4 regions of the Catenulispora sp. EB89 genome follow, and region 1 is predicted to be linked to each of the others. Evidence: riboswitches for the same ligand, from Rfam matches in the RefSeq annotation. Region 1 holds a riboswitch; each other region holds the start of a gene.

Evidence for each region. A riboswitch is a leader RNA that binds a small molecule or an ion and turns the genes downstream of it on or off. The one in region 1 is predicted to bind cobalamin.
Region 2: it holds a riboswitch for cobalamin, as region 1 does, so the genes downstream of both, ABH920_RS37545 (ribonucleoside-diphosphate reductase subunit alpha) here and ABH920_RS28955 (VWA domain-containing protein) in region 1, are expected to answer to the same signal.
Region 3: it holds a riboswitch for cobalamin, as region 1 does, so the genes downstream of both, metE (5-methyltetrahydropteroyltriglutamate--homocysteine S-methyltransferase) here and ABH920_RS28955 (VWA domain-containing protein) in region 1, are expected to answer to the same signal.
Region 4: it holds a riboswitch for cobalamin, as region 1 does, so the genes downstream of both, ABH920_RS25485 (HoxN/HupN/NixA family nickel/cobalt transporter) here and ABH920_RS28955 (VWA domain-containing protein) in region 1, are expected to answer to the same signal.

The regions. Positions count from the first base shown of each region.
Region 1 covers NZ_JBGCCU010000015.1:117,313-122,378, reverse strand. The annotation lists gene ABH920_RS28985 (sensor histidine kinase) at 1-256, opposite strand, end outside; gene ABH920_RS28980 (hypothetical protein) at 334-462, opposite strand; gene bfr (bacterioferritin) at 720-1,202, opposite strand; gene ABH920_RS28970 (bacterioferritin-associated ferredoxin) at 1,321-1,629, opposite strand; gene ABH920_RS28965 (sulfite oxidase-like oxidoreductase) at 1,752-2,399, shown strand; gene ABH920_RS28960 (hypothetical protein) at 2,439-2,621, opposite strand; cobalamin riboswitch at 2,727-2,853, shown strand; gene ABH920_RS28955 (VWA domain-containing protein) at 2,942-5,066, shown strand, end outside.
Region 2 covers NZ_JBGCCU010000024.1:35,415-40,480, reverse strand. The annotation lists gene ABH920_RS37545 (ribonucleoside-diphosphate reductase subunit alpha) at 1-2,253, opposite strand, end outside; cobalamin riboswitch at 2,506-2,753, opposite strand; gene ABH920_RS37540 (PPOX class F420-dependent oxidoreductase) at 2,803-3,192, opposite strand; gene ABH920_RS37535 (ScbR family autoregulator-binding transcription factor) at 3,251-3,946, opposite strand; gene ABH920_RS37530 (zinc-binding alcohol dehydrogenase family protein) at 3,951-4,925, opposite strand; gene ABH920_RS37525 (SDR family oxidoreductase) at 5,005-5,066, opposite strand, start outside.
Region 3 covers NZ_JBGCCU010000005.1:92,916-97,981, forward strand. The annotation lists gene metE (5-methyltetrahydropteroyltriglutamate--homocysteine S-methyltransferase) at 137-2,497, opposite strand; cobalamin riboswitch at 2,652-2,873, opposite strand; gene ABH920_RS12700 (GntP family permease) at 2,938-4,377, opposite strand; gene ABH920_RS12705 (IclR family transcriptional regulator) at 4,596-5,066, shown strand, end outside.
Region 4 covers NZ_JBGCCU010000012.1:231,584-236,649, forward strand. The annotation lists gene ABH920_RS25470 (ABC transporter substrate-binding protein) at 1-248, opposite strand, end outside; gene ABH920_RS25475 (sigma-70 family RNA polymerase sigma factor) at 289-849, opposite strand; gene ABH920_RS25480 (hypothetical protein) at 917-1,510, opposite strand; gene ABH920_RS25485 (HoxN/HupN/NixA family nickel/cobalt transporter) at 1,551-2,669, opposite strand; cobalamin riboswitch at 2,698-2,901, opposite strand; gene ABH920_RS25490 (DsbA family protein) at 3,074-3,910, shown strand; gene ABH920_RS25495 (hypothetical protein) at 4,052-4,255, shown strand; gene ABH920_RS25500 (heavy metal translocating P-type ATPase) at 4,291-5,066, shown strand, end outside.

The DNA of each region.
Region 1 (5,066 bases):
CCAGCGCCCCGATCGCGGTCCGGGCATCGACCGCCCGCCGCCCCCGATCCCGCACGCCGAGCCACGTCCCGCGCCGCTCCGCAGCCAGATCCCGCAGCACCAGCACCATGCCGACCACCACCGCGGCCAGCGGTATCAGAGCCCGCATCTGATCGGCGGAACTGGGCCCGTCGAGCGCCGTCACGACCACGACGCCCACAGCCACCAGCAGCGGACCGGAGGCACCACGCACCCCGGCGGAGGACGGTCGCAGCATGCCAGCCATGGTCACACGCCAGTCGCCGCCGGCGCATCAGGGGCGACCCCGAGGGTTTCTCAGGGTCCGGACCCCGGCTAAGCCATCCGGCGCTCGGTGAAGCAGGGCGCGAGCGCGTCGTGCGCCCAGTAGCTCGGCCTGCCGAGGTACGCGCCGAGGGCGGTGAGGATTCCGCTGACGGAATCGGACTCGCCGAACCGTGCCATCTGATCAGCGCCGACGGCACCATGGAATTCGGCGACGGCCTGGACCGGGGTTTGTCCGGCACGCCGCGACCACCTTCGAAAAGAAGTTGTCCCACCCGAACCGGGGATCGTCGAGCGGACGGCCGCGCCGTCAGCGACGGCCTCGTAGGCGCTCGCAGGTATGACGACGGGGGAGTTTCCACCCCATGGCGAATACCGCGTTCCGCTTCCCCCGGGAGAAACCGTCCCGCCGGCTTCTCCCGACCCCGCCGTCCGTCTCAGGACGCGTCCGGCTGCTCCACCAGCTGCGCGATGTACAGCGGCTCCCCGAGCTGGCCGATCAGGTCCAGCTGGGTCTCCAGGTAGTCGATGTGGTGTTCCTCGTCGGCGAGGATCTCCTCGAACAGGTTCGCTGACGTGACGTCCCCACGCTCGCGCATCAGCTTGATGCCGTTGCGCAGCCGCTCCACGGCCGCGACCTCGACCTTCATGTCGGCGTTGAACATCTCGGTGACGGTCTGGCCGATTTCCAGCGGGAACAGCTTCTGGAAGTTGGGCAGTCCCTCCAGGAAGATGATGCGCTCCGCGAGCTTGTCCGCGTGCTTCATCTCGTCGATGGACTCGCTGCGGGTGTACTCGGCGAGCTTCTTCCAGCCGCGGTTGTCCTGCAGCTTGTAGTGCAGCCAGTACTGGTTGATGGCCGTCAGTTCGGCTGTGAGCTGCTCGTTGAGGAACGCGATGATGTCCTTGTCACCCTGCATGGCGTCCGATACTGCCAGAGCCGCCGATCCGGGAGGTAACGGCGTGTGCGCGGATTGCGCCGAATGGGGACGTCCTCGGGCTCGCCGAAGTGCCCCGCCGTGAGGATGACCAGCGGGTTCAGCCCAGGGCCGGCAGCGCGGCCGGGCAGTCCGGCGCGTGCTCGAACACCGGGAGGGCCGGGAGCGCGGGGCGTGCCGGGCGCGTCGGCGCGGGCACCGGCAGCCGCTCGGCCTCGGGCATCGAGTCCACCGGCGCCGAGTCGGCGACCCGGGCCGCGGCGAGCAGGCAGCTCAGCCGCTTCACGCAGGTCCCGCACGCGGAGCCCGCGCCGGTCGCCTTGCGCACCTGCTTGACCGACTTGGCACCTAGCGCGACGACGGCGTCCACCTCGGCGGTGGTCACTGCGTGGCATATGCAGGCGTACAAGCGGGGCTCCGGCGCTCGGCGGGTTCGGGATCGGCAGACTTAGGGGAGCCTAAGCTACCTAACGGCCACCTGCCAAGTCCCCGCGGTACGTGCGGTGCACCACATCTGGGACGATGGTCCCCATGGGGCAGCCGGGATCAGGGGTGGACACAGAAGGCGAGACGGTGCAGTCCGACGATCGGCTCCCGCCCGGCCAGCGCATGCAGCGCGGGGAGTGGCCGGTGCTGCACTACGGCCCGGTGCCCCGCTTCAAGCCCGCGACCTGGGACTTCCGCGTGACGGGCGCCACCGCCGACGGCGCGCAGGCGATCTGGTTCCACGAGGAGTTCGGGGCGCTGCCGTCCGTCGAGGTGACCGCCGACTTCCACTGCGTCACCAAGTTCACGATGCTGGACGCCCCCTGGCGCGGCGTCAGCGGCCGCACCGTCCTCGAGCTCGCGCCGCCGGCCCCGGACGCGACGCACGTCACGGTCTGGGCGGAGTACGGCTACAGCTCGAACCTGCGCATCGAGGATCTGCTGCGCGAGAACGTCCTGTTCGCGACGCACTACGCCGGCGTCCCGCTCACCCCCGAGCACGGCTTCCCGCTGCGGCTGATCGTGCCGCACCTGTACGCGTGGAAGGGCCCCAAGTGGGTTCGCGGGATCGAGTACCTCACGACGGACCGGCGCGGGTTCTGGGAGGAGCGCGGGTACCACAACATCGGGGACCCGTGGAAGGAACAGCGGTACTCCTACCAGGAGGACCCGGGGGACGGGCCTCCGCTGTAGTCCTGTTCCGCTGTAGTCCTTGTGTAGTTCTCCCCGGAGTCAGGTCGTCCGGATCCGGCGCAGCACGGCCCGCCACAGCGTCCCGGGCCGCCCGAGCGCGCGCAGCCGCTGCTGCGGTGCGGACGTGGGGGTGTCGCGTTGCTCACCCCGCGCCAGCGCGAACGCGCCACCGTCCAGCTCGTATTCACCCAGGACACGGGGTCTGCGCCGTCGCTCGCTCACCCTCCCATTGAGGGATAGAACCGGCCATTCCGCCAGCCGGCGCCGCCCGGGCGCGGTTTGACGCCCGATGATCGCTGCGGGATGCTGCACGCGGGATGGTCGGCAGGAATCCGGTGCGAATCCGGAACGGTCCCGCCACTGTGATCAGGGAGCGCCTCCCGCTTGCGAAGCCACTGGGACGTCAGCGTTCTGGGAAGGCCGGGCAGGCGCGCGGATCTGAGAGTCAGGAGACTACGACCGTCCCCCGGCACGCCGCTCCCGCGGCGTGTTCTTGTGAAGAGACCTGTCGGGCGTGGATACCCGTGAGGAGCTGATCCGGCGTGCCGCCGTACCCGTTCACCGCCGTCGTGGGTCTTGACGACCTCCGGCTGGCCCTGCTGCTGAACGCCGTGTCCCCGGCCGTCGGCGGCGTCCTCGTGCGCGGCGAGAAGGGCACCGCGAAGTCGACGATCGTGCGCGCCCTGGCCGCGGTGCTGCCGCAGATCGCCGTGGTCCCCGGCTGCCGCTTCTCCTGCGACCCCGCCGCGCCCGACCCCGCCTGCCCCGACGGCCCGCACACCGCGTCCTCCGCTTCCTCCGCACCCTCCGCACCCTCAGCGTCCTCCGCATCCGCGGCCGGCGCCGTGGCCTCGCAGTCCCACCCGGCGCGCCTCGTCGAGCTGCCCGTCGGCGCGACAGAGGATCGGCTCGTGGGCTCCCTGGACCTGGAGAAGGTACTGGCCTCCGGCGTCGCGGCCTACGAACCGGGCCTGCTGGCGGCGGCGCACCGCGGCCTGCTCTACGTGGACGAGGTCAACCTCCTGCACGACCACCTCGTCGACCTCCTCCTCGACGCGGCCGCCATGGGCGTCGCGCACGTCGAGCGCGAAGGCGTCTCGATCTCCCACGCCGCACGCTTCCTGCTGGTCGGCACGATGAACCCGGAAGAAGGCGAGCTGCGGCCCCAACTGCTCGACCGCTTCGGCCTGACCGTCGAGGTCCGCGCGAGCCGCGACCCCGCCGAGCGCGCCGAGGTCGTGCGTCGGCGACTGGCGTACGAGGCCGACCCGGAGGGCTTCGCCGCGGCCTGGGAGCAGGCGGACAAGGAGACGGCCGCACGCATCGAGGCCGCGCGTGCGCTGCTGCCGTCGGTGACGCTGCCGGACGCGGAACTGCTGCGGATCACCCGCATCTGCGCGGCCTTCGAGGTCGACGGGATGCGCGCGGACCTGGTCACGGCACGCGCCGCGACGGCGCTCGCCGCCTGGGCCGGCCGGACTGAGGTCATCGCCGAGGACGTGCGCCAGGCGGCGATGCTGGCGCTGCCGCACCGGCGACGGCGGCATCCGTTCGACGCGCCGGGGCTGGACGAGGAGCGCTTGGACGAGGCCATGGATGATGCTGCGGACGGGGATGAGGACCCTGATCCCGGCCCTGGCCCCGGCGGCCCTGATGGCGACGGTTCCGACACTCCCGACGCCCCGAACCAGCCGAACGACCCGCGCGCCGCCGCCGCACCGGACACCGATCCCGAGCGGTCCCGCACGCCGCAGTCCGGTCCCGAGGCCACCGCCGGACCCGACGCGGTCGGCGCGGACTCTCCTGTCGAGTCGACCGAAGCCGCTCCGGATGCCGCGCGCCGGCCGCGCTCTGCCGCCGCGGGTGAGCAGGGAGTGGCGACTCCGAGCGAGCCCTTCAAAGCCCGCCTGTTACAGGTCTCCGGCGTCGGCACCGGCGCCGAAGGCCGCCGCTCCCGCGCCCGCGCCACCGGCGGCCGCACGGTCGGCGCACGTCCCGGAGCCCACGGCCTCCACCTCGTCGCGACCGTCCGCGCCGCCGCGCCCGAGCAGGTCGCCCGAGGCCGACGCGAGGGCGCGATCCGCCTGCGCTCCGAAGACCTGCGCGAGCCGATCCGCGAGGGCCGCGAAGGCAATCTCGTCCTGTTCGTAGTAGACGCCTCCGGCTCGATGGCCGCCCGGCAACGCATGGCCGCCGTCAAGGGCGCGATCCTCTCCCTCCTCCTCGACGCCTACCAGCGCCGCGACAAGGTCGGCCTGGTCACCTTCCGAGGCCGCGACGCCGAAGTCGCCCTCCCGCCGACCTGGTCCGTCGACGCCGGCGCCGCCCGCCTCACCTCGCTCCCGACCGGCGGCCGCACTCCGCTCGCCGCCGGCCTGCTGCAAGCCGCTGACGTTTTGCGCGTCGAGCGCATGCGCGACCCGAACCGCCGGCCGCTGGTCCTCGTCGTCACCGACGGCCGCGCCACGCAGGCGATCTCCTCGTCATCGTCCGCCGCCGCGCCGCGCGCGACCGCCTCGCCGCGCGCAACAGCCTCGCGTGCCGCCGGAGCCGACCCTCTCGCCGACACCCGCCGCGCCGCGGCCCACCTCCGCCAGGCCGTGGCCACCCTCGGCGGCAGCGCCGTCGTCGTCGACTGCGAGTCCGGCCCGGTCCGCCTGGGCCTGG
Region 2 (5,066 bases), on a different contig from region 1:
GCAGGCGATCGCGTCGTCGTCGGCGATCACCGGCAGGTCGGCGGGGGTGGCCGTGGCGGCGGTGGCGGCGACCGTCGCCTGCTGGATCCGCGTCGCGGGCCGCGAGCGCAGGTAGTATGTGGACTTCAGCCCGGCCTTCCAGGCGTACATGTACATCGACGACAGCTTCCCGATCGTCGGCGCGGCCAGGAAGAGGTTCAGCGACTGCGACTGGTCGACGAACGGCCCGCGGGCCGCGGCCAGCTCGATCAGCGCCTTCTGCGGCAGCTCCCACGCCGTCCGGTACAGGGCCCTGATCTCCGCCGGCAGCGCCTCGACGCCCTGCACCGAGCCCTCGGCCCGCTTGATCGCCTCGCGCACCGCCGGGGTCCACAGCCCCAGCGCCTTCAGCTCGCCGACCAGCGCCGAGTTGATCTGCAGGAACTCCCCGGACAGCGTCTCGCGCTTGAACAGGTTCGACACCTGCGGCTCGATGCACTCGTAGCAGCCGGCGATGGAGGCGATGGTCGCGGTCGGGGCGATCGCCACCAGCAGCGAGTTGCGCAGGCCGGTGGCCGCGATCCGGCCGCGGACCCTGCTCCAGCGCGCGGCCAGCTCCGGCGAGGTGGCGACGTTCCACAGGTCCGGCTGCAGGTCGCCCTTCGCGGCGCGGGTGTCCGCGAACGCCGGGTGCGCGCCGAACTCCTCCGCCAGCCCGGCCGAGGTCTCCAGCGCGGTCAGGTAGATCTCCTCGGAGATCCGCGTCGACAGCTCCTGCGCCCGCGCGTCGTCGAAGGGCAGCCGCAGCGCGAAGAACACGTCCTGCAGCCCCATCAGGCCCAGCCCGACCGGACGCCAGCGCGGGTTCGACGCCGCGGTCTGCTCGCTCGGGTAGTAGTTGATGTCGATGACCCGGTCCAGGAAGACCACGGCGGTGCGGACCGTGGCGCGCAGCCGGTCCCAGTCGATCGCGTCGCGGGACGCGGTCAGGTGCGCGCCGAGGTTGATCGAGCCCAGGTTGCAGACGGCGGTCTCGGCGTCGGAGGAGACCTCGATGATTTCAGTGCACAGATTCGACAGGTGCACGGTGTTGCCGGGGACGCCGGTCTGGTTGCAGAGCTTGTTCGATGCGTCCTTGAACGTCATCCAGCCGTTGCCGGTCTGCGCCAGTGTGCGCATCATCTTGCCGTAGAGCTCACGCGCCGAGACCTGCCGGACGTAGCGGCCCTCGGCCTCGGCCGCGCGGTACGCCGCGTCGAACTCCGCGCCCCACAGGTCCGGCAGCTCCGGAACCTGGTCGGGGTCCATCAGGGACCAGAGGCCGTCGGCCTCGACGCGGCGCATGAACTCGTCCGGGATCCAGTTGGCCAGGTTCAGGTTGTGCGTGCGGCGCGCGTCCTCGCCGGTGTTGTCCCGCAGCTGGAGGAACTCCTCGACGTCCGGGTGCCACGGCTCCAGGTACACGCACGCCGCGCCCTTGCGCCGGCCGCCCTGGTTGACCGCGGCGACCGAGGAGTCCAGCGTGCGCAGGAACGGGACGATGCCGTTGGAGCGGCCGTTGGTGCTGCGGATCAGGGCGCCGCGCCCGCGGACCCGGGAGAAGCCGATGCCGATGCCGCCGGCGAACTTCGACAGGCGCGCGACCTGTTGGTAGCGGTCGTAGATGGAGTCCAGCTCGTCGCGCGGGGAGTCCACCAGGTAGCAGGACGACATCTGGGTGTGCCGGGTGCCGGAGTTGAACAGCGTCGGCGAGCTCGGCAGGTAGGCCAGCGAGGACATCAGGCGGTAGAAGCCGACGGCCTCCTGCGGGTCCTGCGACAGCCCGACGGCGACGCGCAGCAGGAAGTGCTGCGGGGTCTCGATCACGCGGCGGGTCACCGGGTGCCGCAGCAGGTAGCGGTCGTAGACGGTGCGCAGGCCGAAGTACTCGAAGCGGAGGTCGCCCTCGGGGTCGATCGCGGCGTCGAACCGCTCGGCCGCCGAGCTCACCAGAGCCTCCGTCACATCGCCGATCAGGCCCTCCCGATGCCCGACGGCGATGGACGCGCTGAAGCCGGTCGCGCCCTGGCCGGCGGCTTCGCGGGCGATGACCCCGGACAGCAGGCGGGCGGCGAGCTTCGAGTACTGCGGCTCCTCGCCGATGAGCTCGGCCGCGCTCTGGACGGCGAGGTCGGCGATCTGGTCGGCGGTGGCGTTCGGCGGCAGGCCGGCGAAGGTCTTGCGGGCCACGCGCGCCGCGTCGACGTCGGGCAGGTCCGCGGACTTGTCCGCGATCTCCGCTTCGAGCTGAGCCGCTGTCGTCGCTGTCGTCGCTGTCGTGGTCACCGGCGGCAGCGCCTGCGCCCCCGCGCGCCTCGCTGCGTCCGTGGTCTCGACATGTGTGAGCGTGACCGTCACAACCTTCTCCTCGCCAGTCGTAGGTCCGAGGTCCGAACCGTTGGCGAGCAGACACCGGAGGCACGCGAAAGCCGCGACGCGCTCCGCCGTCAGCCGTCCCACGCGGCCTCGGACCAGCCGTACCCCACGTCCGGGCACGGCACGGCTGGCAGGTCTTCGGACTCGCGGGCGCTCGCGGGCCCGGGGAGGACCGCGCGAACCTACTGGCCGTCACTTCCCAGGCCGGCGCCTTCCGGCGCCACTCGGCCCAGTGTGTACGACGGCTGTCGTTCCCACTCACCGCTGCGGGGCAGTCCCGGTCTCGCACCGGGTTCCCTCTTGCCTCGACCGCCGCCCTTGTGCGGGGCGGTGGTCGAACCAGCTGCATCGGACACCATATCTTGTGGCGGCGCTCAAATTCCAATCAACATGCTGTATGTCAGGGGACTACTGGAAGGTGGCGTGCGTCGGCCGCAGGTAGATCCGCACGCGGGTCGGCGCGTCGCCCACGGGACCGTCCATCGGCAGCGCGTAGCGGTCGGCCAGGACGGCGAAGAAGTCACCCTCCGGGTCCGGCTCGATGCGGTCCACGGTCCCGCGCAGCTCCAGGTAGCGGTACGGGGCCTCGGGGTCGTTGATGGAGACCGCGGCGTGCGGGCGGTCGTTGAGTTCCTTGTACTTCGCGCGCTTGGTCGAGGTGGTGAAGGACAGGAATTGGCCGTCCCACAGGAACCACATCGGGTTCACGTGCGGGGTGCCGTCGGCGCGGATCGTCGCCAGGTGGCAGAAGACGGGGCGCTCGAGCAGGTCGGTGTGGGATGCGGGGATGACGGACATGGGTCTACTCCAGTCGGGGACGGGGTTTCGGACAAGGGGAGATGTCGACTGGCAGCGATCAGGAAACGTGATCGTCGGTAGTGGCGGCGACGCCGGCCCGCATGACCGACCACCACTCGGCGACTCGCTCGGCGACGTCGGCGTGGCCGGACAGGATGCCCGAGACGTGCTGGACGCCCTGGAAGCCGGCGACCGAGGCCCGGGCCAGTGCGCCGGGATCGGCTCCGGGCCGGAGCTCGCCGCGGTCGGCGGCGGTGCGGAACAGGTCGGTCGAGGTGGCGATCCAGTCCACGAACGGCATGTGGACCGGCTCGGAGATCAGCGCGCGCTCGGCTTGCAGGCGGACCGTCGCGCGGACGATCGGGTCCTCGCGGATCTGCGCCGCGATGCGGGCGAAGACCTCGCCGAGGAGGTCGAGGACCCGATTGTGCGCCGGCGTCACCTCGGTGACCACCGAGGGCCACTGCTCGTAGCACTCCTCGACGATGGCCGCCGCGATGGCGGCCTTCGCCGGGAAGTGGAAGGCGAGGGCGCCCTTGGTGACGCCGGCGCGGGCCGCGATCTCGCTGGTGGTGGCCGTCGCGTAGCCGAGCTCTGCGAAGCACTCGGACGCGGCCAGCAGGATCGCGCGGCGGGTGCGGCGGGCGCGCTCCTGCGTGGGCTCGCTCGGGGTCCGGGGCTCGGCCGAGGCTCGGGAGCTGGCCGAGCCCCGGGAGCCGGCCGAGCCTCGCGAGTCGGCCGGCGGCGGCGTCACGTGCTCAGCTCCGGACCGCGACGACGGTCTTGCCGGGGCTGCGGTTCTCGGCCTGCGCGATGTGCGCCTCGGCGGCCTCGCTCCAGCCGATGACGCGCGGCGCCGGGATCGCCAGCCCCTCGGCGGTGAGCGCGAAGACCCCGGCGATGAGGTCGCCGACCGCGCCGGCGTCGCCCCGGGCCCGGTTGATGATGCTGAAGCCGGCCGTGGTCCAGTTGTTGCGGCGCAGGTCCGCCAGGCTCGGGGCGGCGGGGTCCGGCTGGCCGGCGGCGGCGCCGTAGCTGACCAGGCGGCCGCCGGGGGCGAGCAGCGCGGGCATCGCGGCCGACACGTCGCCGCCGATGGACTCCAGGACCACGTCGAACAGCGCGCCGTCGGCGGCCTCGCGGGCGTTGGCGGCGAACTCGGCGTCGCGGATCGCGGGGCGGTAGGCGGCGGCGAGGGTGGCGGCGGAGCGCGCGCTGGTGCCGCCGACCAGCGCCGTGGGGTGGCGCAGGGCCAGGACCGCCGCGAGCGCCTCGCCGACGCCGCCGCCGGCCCCGGTGACCAGGACGCGGTCGGTCGCGGCGACGTGCCCGGCCCGGGCCAGGCCGACGGCGGTGGCCCAGGTGAGCGGGACGGTGGTGGCGGCTTCGAGGGCGAGGCCGGCGGGGACCCGCGCGGCCAGGCCGGCCTCGGCGACGACGGTCTCGGCCAGGCCGCCGCCGTCGACGGTGAACGCCACGACGGTGTCGCCGACGGCGAAGCCGTTCACGCCCTCCCCGAGCGCGGTCACCTCGCCGCCGACTTCCATGCCCGGCACGAAGGGCCAGCTGCTCGCGTAGCCGGGCGCGCCGCGCCGGGCCAGGACGTCGACGAAGTTCAGGCCGGCGAAGCGGACCGCGATCGCGAGCCGGCCGGCGGCCGGGGTCGGCGCGGGGATGTCGACCTCTGCGACGTTCTCCGGACCGCCTGGCGCGCTGAACTGGATGGCCTTCATGATGGGTTCCCCTCCCAGGATCTTGCTGCGGCGGATGCCGCGGGGAAAAAATACCGGCTGGCCGGTTTCTTGTCGAGCGTCAGCCGAAGGCCGCGGCGTTCCGCACCGCCCACGCGCTGAACGGCGCCGCCGGCCGGCCCA
Region 3 (5,066 bases), on a different contig from region 1:
TTCGGATCGGGTGCGGCGCGCAGGTCCTCCGGACTTCCAGCCGTCCCTCGGACGTGCTGTGGCCGTGGGTCCCGCGCACCGTGGTCTCGTTATGTGGATGTCTGTCCGTGACGATGCCGGAGGCCGTGCCGCCGCGTCAACGCTCTTCGGCTGTGGCGAGCGACACGCCGGACGGCCTCGGAGTCACCTCCTCGCGCACGCCTCGGGCGGCCGCGACCAGATGGGCCAGCGCGGACCGCACTTCCGGCCAGCCGCGGGTCTTCAGTCCGCAGTCCGGGTTGACCCACAACCGGTCGGCCGGAACGGCTCGGAGCCCGGTCCGCAGCAGCTCGGCCACCTCCGAAGCGCTCGGGATGCGCGGCGAGTGGATGTCGTAGACGCCGGGCCCGACCTCGCGCGGGTACTCGGCGGCGGCCAGCTCGCCGGCCACCCGCAGGTGCGAGCGCGCCGCCTCCAGGCTGATGACGTCGGCGTCGAGGTCGTCGATGGCGGCCAGGATGTCGCCGAACTCGGCGTAGCACATGTGCGTGTGGATCTGCGTCTCCGGCCGGACGCCGGCGGTGGCCAGCCGGAACGCCTCGGTCGCCCACGCCAGGTACGCCGGACGGTCGGCGGCGCGCAGCGGCAGCGTCTCGCGCAGCGCCGGCTCGTCGACCTGGATCACCGCGGTCCCGGCCGCCTCCAGGTCGGCCACCTCGTCGCGCAGCGCGAGGGCCACCTGCCGGGCGGTGTCGGCGAGCGGCTGGTCGTCGCGGACGAAGGACCAGGCGAGCATCGTCACCGGGCCGGTGAGCATGCCCTTGACCGGCTTGGCCGTCAGCGACTGCGCGTAGCTCGTCCAGCGGACGGTCATCGGGGCCGGGCGCGAGATGTCGCCGGCCAGGATCGGTGGCCGGACGTAGCGGGTGCCGTAGGACTGGACCCAGCCGTGCCGCGTGGCCAGATAGCCGACCAGCTGCTCGGCGAAGTACTGGACCATGTCGTTGCGTTCGGCCTCGCCGTGCACCAGGACGTCGAGCCCGACCCGTTCCTGGAAGCCCACGACCTCGCGGATCTCGGCCTCGATCCGCTCCCGGTAGGCGGCGTCGTCGATGCGGCCGGCGCGCAGGCCGGCCCGGGCCGCGCGCAGCTCGTCGGTCTGCGGGAACGAGCCGATCGTGGTCGTCGGCAGCGGTGGCAGCGCCAGCCGGGCCCGCTGGGCGGCGGTGCGTTCGGCGTACGGCTGGGAACGGTGGATGTGAGCGTCCGTAACGGATGCAGCGCGTGTCCGTACCTCCGGGTCACCGGTCACCGCCGATCCGGCCCGGGAGGCCAGGTCGGCCCGGTTGGCCGCGAGCTCGGCGGCGATCGTGTCCGTGCCCTGCGACAGGCCTCGGGCCAGCACGGCGAGCTCGGCGGTCTTCTGCCGGGCGAAGGCGAGCCAGCGGGCGATCTGCGGGTCCAGGCCGCGTTCGGCCTCGGCGTCCAGCGGCACGTGCAGGAGCGAGCAGGAGGCCGCGACGTCCACACGGTCGGCCAGACCGAGCAGCGTGCCCAGCGTCGACAGCGAGGCGGCGAGGTCGTTGATCCACACGTTGCGGCCGTTCACGACCCCGGCCACCAGCCGCTTGCCCGGCAGGCCGCCGATCGCCGCCAGGGCGTCCAGGTTCGCGGCGGCCGGACCGGTGAAGTCCAGCGCCAGGCCCTCGATCGGGGCCTGCGCGAGCACCGGCAACGCCGCGCCGAGCCGGTCGAAGTAGGAGGCGGCGAGGATCTTCGGCCGGTCGGTGAGGCGGCCGAGGTCGAGGTAGGCGCGCGCGGCGGTGCGCAGGATCTCCTCGGGCTGGTCCTGGACCAGGGCGGGCTCGTCGAGCTGGACCCACTGGGCCCCGGCGGCGCGCAGGTCGGCGAGGATCTCGGCGTAGACCGGCAGCAGGCGGTTGATCAGGTTGACCGGCTCGAACAGCGGCGAGGCGCCGAGCACCGGCTTGGCCAGCAGCAGGTAGCTGACCGGGCCGAGGAGCACCGGCCGCGCGGTGTGGCCGAGCGCCGTCGCCTCCTTGAACTCGGCGACCTGCTTGCCGGCATCAGCGGTGAAGACGGTGTCGGGCCCGAGCTCGGGGACCAGGTAGTGGTAGTTGGTGTCGAACCACTTGGTCATCTCCAGGGGCGCGGTGTCCTGCGTCCCACGGGCCATCGCGAAGTAGCCGTCGAGCGGATTCGCGGCCACGGCGGCCCGGTGCCGCGGCGGGATCGCGCCGACCATGACGCTGGTGTCCAGGACGTGGTCGTAGAGCGAGAAGTCGCCGCTGGGCACCTCGTCGATGCCGGCCTCGGCGAGCTGGCGCCAGTTCTCCCGTCGCAGGTCGGATGCGGTCTGGTGCAGCGCTTCCGCGCTGACGCGGCCGTGCCAGTACCCTTCGACGGCCTTCTTCAGCTCCCGGTTGCAGCCCTGGCGCGGGTAGCCGTACACGGTGGCGCGTGCGGCTGTCGTCCTGGTGGTGGTCTTGCGGGTCAAGACGCTCTCCTTCGCGAGCAGTTCTCCTGCGATCCCGGAAGGGGACGAAGGCGCGAAGGGGTGGCGTCGCAGACCGGGCCCGGGCGCTGTCGCGGCCCGGCTCGTCCGCTGCTGTCCGTCGACCCGCCCTCGAGGTCACCGAGATCTCCGCGCACGGTCGCGCGCGGGCAGTGGCAGGTCTTCGGACTCGCGGGCACGCCGGCCGGGAAAGGCCGACTCCTACTGGCCGTCGCTTCCCAGGCCCTCGCGGGCCCAGTGCTGATGACGGCGGTCGTTCCCACTCACCGCTGCGGGGCAGTCCCGGAATTCCACCGGGTTCCCTCTTACGCCGCCGATGTCTGGATGACATCGGCGAACCGACTGCTCTTTCACTGTAGGGCGGTTCCAGGGGACGGACCAGGCTGCCCGCATGTCGGACGGCGTGGCGTGGCGTGGCGATATCAGATCGCCAGGCTGAGCAGCCCTGCTGCGGTGAATCCGACCACTGACAGGATCGTCTCCAGCACGGTCCACGTCCGCAGCGTGTCCTTGACGGTCATGTTGAAGTACCGCGAGACGATCCAGAACCCGCCGTCGTTCACATGCGAGGCGATGATCGATCCGGCCGAGATGGCCACCGCGATCAGCGCGATGTGCGGCTGTGCGAAATGGCCCTTCTCCACCAGCGGCGCGACGATGCCGCCGGTCGTGACGATCGCGACCGTGGCGGACCCCTGCGCCAGGCGCATGCCGCAGCTGATGACGTAGGCCAGGAGGATCAGCGGGAGGCCGGCCGTGGTCAGCGACTGGGACAGGGCCTTGCCGACGCCGGTCGCGGTGATCACGGCGCCGAAGAAGCTGCCCGCCCCGATCACGAGCAGGATCATCGCCACCGGACGCAGCGAGTTCGAGCTGAGCTCGGCCAGCTCCGCGCGGCTGAATCCGCGCCGCGTCCCGAGCAGCCAGAAGGCCAGCAGGACGGCGATGGTCAGCGCCACCGAGGGGGTGCCGAGGAACGTGAGCACCGGCAGCGCCGAGCTCTTCTTCAGATAGACGGTCCCGAACGTCGCACCGAGGATCAGCACCAACGGCACCGCGATGAGACCGATGATCATCGACAACCGCGGAGCCTTGCGCCCCACTGCTGCGTCTGTCTCCACGGCGGCCTCTTCCGACAGCGCGGCCACCTGATCGCCATCGCCACTCCGGCCGTCCATCTCGGGCACGGCGATGATCACCCGCTTGCCGATCCAGCTGCCCCACGCCACCCCGGCCACCAGAAACGCCGGCAGGCCGCAGATCAGCCCCATGATGAGCATCCACCCGAGGCTGACGCCGAGCAGCCCGGTGACGGCGACCGGGCCGGGGTGCGGCGGCAGGAACGCGTGCGTCATCGACAGGCCGGCGAGCATCGGGAGCGCGTAGACCACCAGCGAGTGGCCGCCGCGCCGGGCCGCGACGTAGACCAGCGGCGCCAGCACGAAGATGCCGACGTCGAAGAACACCGGGATGCCGAAGATGAGGCCGGTCAGCCCCATCGCCAGCGGCGCGCCCCGCTCCCCGAAGGCCGCCTGCAGCCGCGCGGCCAGCACGTCGGCCCCGCCGGAGCGCTCGAGCAGCGCGCCGAAGATCGTGCCGAGCCCGATGATCGCCGCGCTGTGGCCGAGGATCGAGCCGAATCCGGTCTCCAGCAACGACTTGTTGCTGACCAGCGCGGTCCCGACGATCGTCGAGACCGGGAGCCCGGCCGCCAGCGCGAGCACCAGGCTGGCGGCGATCAGGGCGATGAAGGGTTCGAGCTTGATCTTGATGATGAGGAACAGCAGCAGGGCTATGGAGCATCCGCAGAGCGTGAGCAGGCCGCCGGTGTCGTGCTGCAGCCAATGGACGAAGCCGTGCACAGTGAACCTCCGCGCTGATCGGGGCCGAGGCAGGCCTTGACAGGTGCCGGGGATGATCAGCCCAGTTCAGCGGTGCGGCGCAGCGCCGAAGGGCTCGATGCCGGCTGACGTTAGGCGGGCCGGCGGCGGCCGGACAAGGGCTTGCTTCAAGTCTTTTGCATAGCAAAATGGCGTGTCGAAGACCGCGCCGAACACAGCAACCGAGAGGACATGACGCGATGGCGGAACAAGACGGCCAAGCCCCGCCGGCTCCAGGAGACCGCAACCAGTCGTCGTCGCTGCGGCGCGCGCTGGCGGTCCTCGGATACGTCCGCGAACACGCCGGCAGCGGCCGCGGCGTCCCCCTCGGCAAGCTGGCCGAAGACCTCGGACTGAACAAGAGCACCGTGCTGCGCCTGACCGGCCCCCTGCTCGAAGAACACCTGCTGGACCGCGACCGCGAGACCGGCTGGTTCCGCCTCGGCCACGGCGCCCTCCGCCTCGGCCAGGCCTACCTGTCCACGCTGGACCTGCGCGGCATCGCCGTGGACCACCTCCGCAAGCTCCAGCGCGAGGTGGGGGAGACCGTGCACCTGACGGTCTGGGAGTGCCCTGACATCGTCTACGTCGACAAGGTCGAGAACGAGACCAACGTCCGCATGGCGTCCCGAGTCGGCAGCCGCGCCCCGGCCTACTGCACGGCCAGCGGA
Region 4 (5,066 bases), on a different contig from region 1:
GATGTGCCGTTCAGGATCAGGACCCGGCTCGGCGCCTTCTGGAACGTGATCTTCTGGCCGCAGTTGTCGATGGTCAGCGGGTAGGCGGTCCTGGCCGGCGTTGTCGTCGGCGGCTGCGTGCCGGTGATGCCTGCCGAGTTTCCGGCGGCCGTCCCGGACGACGCGCTGCTCCCACACGCGGTGGTGAGCGACGCCAGCAGCGCGAACGCTGCCGTGCCGACAAGGAAGGCCCGCCCCGAGAGTTTCATCCTGTGCTCCACGGAAGGAGTAGTCGGGGCGGGCCGCGCTTCAGTTCCCGAGCGAGGCGACCAACGTGCTGCGGGCCCGGGACACGCGGGACCGGACGGTCCCGATCGGGGTTCCGATCACGAGGGCGGCCTCGTCGTACGGCAGGCCGACCATCGCGGTCAGCACGAACGCCGTCCGGCGGTCCTCGGGCAGCGCGGCGACCAACTGGGCCAGCACCACGCCCTCCTCGAAGCCGGGCAGCCCGTCGGGCTGCGCACGCTCGGCCGCGCCCAGCCAGTCGTCGGTGTCCGCGAGCCGCGGCCGGGCCGAGGCCCGGCGGATGCGGTCGACGACGGTGCGCCGGGCGATCGCGCGCAGCCAGGTCTGCGCCGACGACCGGCCCTGGAAGGCCGGCAGCGCACGCAGGACCCGCAGGTACGTGTCCTGCGTGAGGTCGTCGGCGTCCTGCGGGCTGCCGCTCAGGCGCACGACGTAGCGGCGCACGTCGGGCCTGGTCGCCTGGATGAAGCGCTCGACGGCGGCCGGGTCGCCGTCCCGGGCGGCCAGGGCCAGCGCGTCGACGTCGGCTTGATCGACCGGGTGTTTCAGCGCAGGGGTCATCACCGTGTGTCCTTGCTGGAGAAAAAGAGACACGGCGACGCGGGATCACGTCGCCGGACAGGGCCGTCTACCGGACGGCGACCCCGGCCGGCGGCCCGCGGGAGATGATGACGTGGACGAGCAGGAGCTGGCGCAGCGGCGCAGCACTCTGGCTCACAACCGGCACACTGGGCGCCTGCGGCACGGGAACAACCACCCGGAACAGCAGCGCCAGCGGCGGGAGAAGGAAGGTCGCCGCCGAAGCCAGCAACCGGAAGACCGCGCGTTCACCGGTCGCGAGCCAGAGGCCTACTACGGTGGCGGCGGCGAGGTGCGCGGTAAGCATCCCCCAACTGTCGGAGCCGAGGAAGCCCGGGTCTGAGGACATGCCAGGCATGGTCATTCCGGCCATGGCCGGTGCGGGAGACAGGACCTGGCCGACTTCGAACCAGACGTGCAGCCCGGCTTGGGCACCGATCGTCAAGGCGACGACATGGACGATGCCGCGCTGTTTCGCAGAGAGCAGCCAGGCCAGCCCGAAAGTCGCCTCACCGGCGATGGCCAGCGCCCACCACGGCACCGACCGCCCGGACATCGACAAGTGCGCGGCCGTGGCCAGCAGCGTGCACACGGCCGCGAACATCGCAGACCGCACGGCGCGCAGTCCCCAGTCGACACTCATGACGGTGCCATCGTCGCATCCGCACGCCGCCGGGCTTCCGCTAGCCCTCCTCGCCGGCCGCGTTCCACCTCCGCTCAACGCGCGCGATCTTCCAGTACGCGATCGCCGCCACCCAGACAGCCACGAACGCGCCGACGATCACGAACCCGACGTTGTTCAGGTTCAGGTTCGCGATCCAGTCGGTGACCGGGTTGGCGAACCCGAACTGGTCGTGGACCACGCCGATCAGCTCGACGCTGCCGATGACCAGGGCGACGGCCACCGACAGGCCGGTGATCGTGAGGTTGTAGTAGACCTTGCGGATCGGGTTGGAGAAGGCCCAGTGGTAGGCGAAGTTCATGAAGGTGCCGTCGAGGGTGTCGAACAGGGTCATGCCCGCGGTGAACAGCAGCGGCAGGCACAGGATCGCGTACCAGGGCAGCCCGGCGGCGGCGCTGGAGCCGGCCAGCGCGAGCAGCAGGACTTCGGTGGCGGTGTCGAAGCCGATGCCGAACAGCAGGCCGACCGGGTACATCTGGCCGGGCCGGGTGATGGACTTGGTGAGCCGGCCCAGGATCCGGTTCATGAAGCCGCGCTTGTCCAGCTGCGCGGTCAACGCGGCCTCGTCGTACTCGCCGCGGCGCATCGCCTTGTAGACCTTGTAGATGCCGATCAGCGCGACCAGGTTCAGGATCCCGATCAGGTACAGGAACGTGCCGGAGGCGGTCGTGGACACCACGCCGAGGGACTGGCGCGTGCCGGACTTGTCGTCGGTGAGGCTCGTGGCCTGCCGTGCCCCGGCGGCGATCCCGGCGGCCAGCGCGACGACGATGGTCGAGTGCCCGAGCGCGAACCAGAACCCGACCGACACCGGCCGCTTCCCGTCGGCCATCAGCTTGCGCGTGGTGTTGTCGATCGCGGCTATGTGGTCGGCGTCGAACGCGTGGCGCATCCCGAGCGTGTAGGCGGTGATGCCGAGCCCGAAGCCGAAGACCTGCTTGCCGACCGTGTAGTGGTGCGGCGCGACCAACCCGGCCAGGATCCCGAACGCGGCCACGTGCATCGCCACGATCACCGCCAGCAACCCGCCGAACCGGAGCCAGTCGCCCCGCAGCCAGCGCACCGGCCCCGCGGACGAATCCCGGACAGCCCGGACAGAACGGTTCGCAGGCACGCTCACGCGGCTCGCCTCCAGCACCTCGTGGATGGTCGATGTTCGGTGCCGTGGCCGGTCTCCTGGCTGACGGGTCGAAGCCCCGGCCCCGCCTTCCCAGACGCGTCACGCGTCCAGTGGCCGCCGCCGCGCCAGACAAGCGCGGCCGGCGTGGAGCCGGTGCATTCCCGATCACAGTGGCGAGGGCCGCTCCGGTTTTCCACCGGTCTTCCCGAGCACCACGGCATGGTCACCGTAGCGAGCGGGTCGGAGGCGGGCAAGGCGGGGCCTCTGGCTTGTGCGCCACATCCGCCTCCGGCTTGACGCCGCCGTCCTCCGGTGGTCAGATCCCGGGGGCATTGCCGCACTGTCGCACGGCCGCACTGTCGCATTGCCGATCAGGATTCTTCGACGTGGGTGGGGATGGGGCTATGAGCGATCAGGGAGCTCGGGACGAGAAGTCCGCACGCGTGCGGGTCGCCGCCGAGCGTGCGGCCCAGCAGCGCAAGAGCATGCAGCGCCGCAGGCTCGGCATACTCGCGGTGGTAGTGGTGGTGATCGGGGTCTGCGTCGGCGTCGGGCTCGCGGTGAGTTCGAACTCCGCCAAGCCGAAGGCCTACACCCCGCCGACCGACGGCTCCGTGGTCGCCGACAAGTACGCGAACCCCGCGAACAAGGCGACGGCCCTGTCCTACGGCCCCGCGTCGGCCCCGCACACCCTGACGATCTTCGAGGACTTCCGCTGCCCCTACTGCAAGGCGCTGGAGACGGGATCGGCGTCCGTCTACAAGGCCTACGTCGCCAACGGAACACTGCGCGTGCTCTTCCACCCGGTGACCCTCATCGACACCCACGACAACGGCAGCGGCTCGCTCCAGTCCGGCAACGCCGCCGCGTGCGCCGCGGCCGCCGGGAAGTTCGACGAGTACCACGACGTGCTCTTCGCCCACCAGCCGGACGAGACCACCGACGGCTACAGCAGCACCGCGACGCTGATCTCGCTGGCCAAGCAGGTCCCGGGACTGGACACGCCGGCGTTCGAGACGTGCGTCAACGCCGGCACGTACAAGGGCCTGGTCCAGCAGAACTGGTCGGACTTCAACACGCTGCAACTCCAGGGGACGCCGACGCTGATGCTCGACGGCAAGACCCTCTCGCTGCCGAACAACTTCTGGCTGGCGTCGAAGGACGGGTCGTCGCTGGCCGGGTCGGACCCGGCGGTGCTGAAGCAGGTGTTCCAGAGCGCGGGGCTGCCGGCGCTGTCGTAGCGGTCCTGAGAACTGCCCCCGGCGGGTCGGGAACCAGCCGGGGTTCGCCTACGACTATCACTTCAGAGCGCACCGTCCGCGGCACCGTACGGGTGCCCGTTTCCCGGGTCGCGCGACGATTTCGAGTGCTTGTAGGTGTTCATGAGGCGGCTTCGTGAGCTGGGCCGGCGGCTCAGCGGGTCCGGCCGGGTGCTGGCGTTCGTCGTGCTGTTGGCGGGGTTGTACGCCGGGGCGCTGGGCATCGGGCACCTGGCCGGGCCGGTCGCCCCCGATCTGGTTCCCGGCGTGCCGCCGGTCGGACGACAGCCACCCCCGGGGATGCCGGGGATGGGTGGCATGCGGTGAGCGCCCCGACCGTCACCGATCTCGTAGTCGGCGGCATGACCTGCGCCGCATGCGTCAGTCGCGTGGAACGGCGCCTGGCCCGCGTCGACGGCGTCTCGGCCGGCGTGAACCTGGCCACCGGCCGGGCCCGCATCCTGCATCCGGCGCACATCCCGGTCCAGGACCTGATCGCCGCGGTCGAGCAGGCCGGATACACGGCGTGCCTGGTCTCCGCCGCCGCCCCGCCGGAGTCGGAGCCCGAGCCGCCAACCGACCGCGAACGCCTGCTCGGCGTCGCCGCGATGGCCGTGCCGGTCATCCTCCTGTCCATGATCCCGGCGTTCCAGTTCCGCAACTGGCAATGGTTCTGCTTCCTCCTCGCCGCGCCAGTCGTGACCTGGGGCGCCTGGCCCTTCCACCGCCGAGCCCTGCTCAACCTGCGGCACGCCACCGCGACCATGGACACCCTGGTGAGCCTTGGCATCCTCGCGTCCTTCGGCTGGTCGGTCTACGCGTTGTTCTTCGGCACCGCAGGCGACCCCGGCATGCGCATGGGCTTCTCGCTCCGCGCTGGTGGCGGCGGCGACGGTGCCGGGCACATGTACCTGGAAGCAGCCGTCGGCGTGCCCTTGTTCGTCCTCTGCGGGCGCTATCTGGAAAGCCGAGCCCGACGCCAGACCGGATCAGCCCTCCGCTCCCTCGCCGAGCTGAGCGTCAAAGAAGTCTGCGTCCGCGACAACGGCCACGAGCGCTGGATCCCACTGAACCAACTCCTCACCGGCCAGGAGTTCGTGGTCCGCCCCGGCGAGAAGGTCGCCACCGACGGCATCGT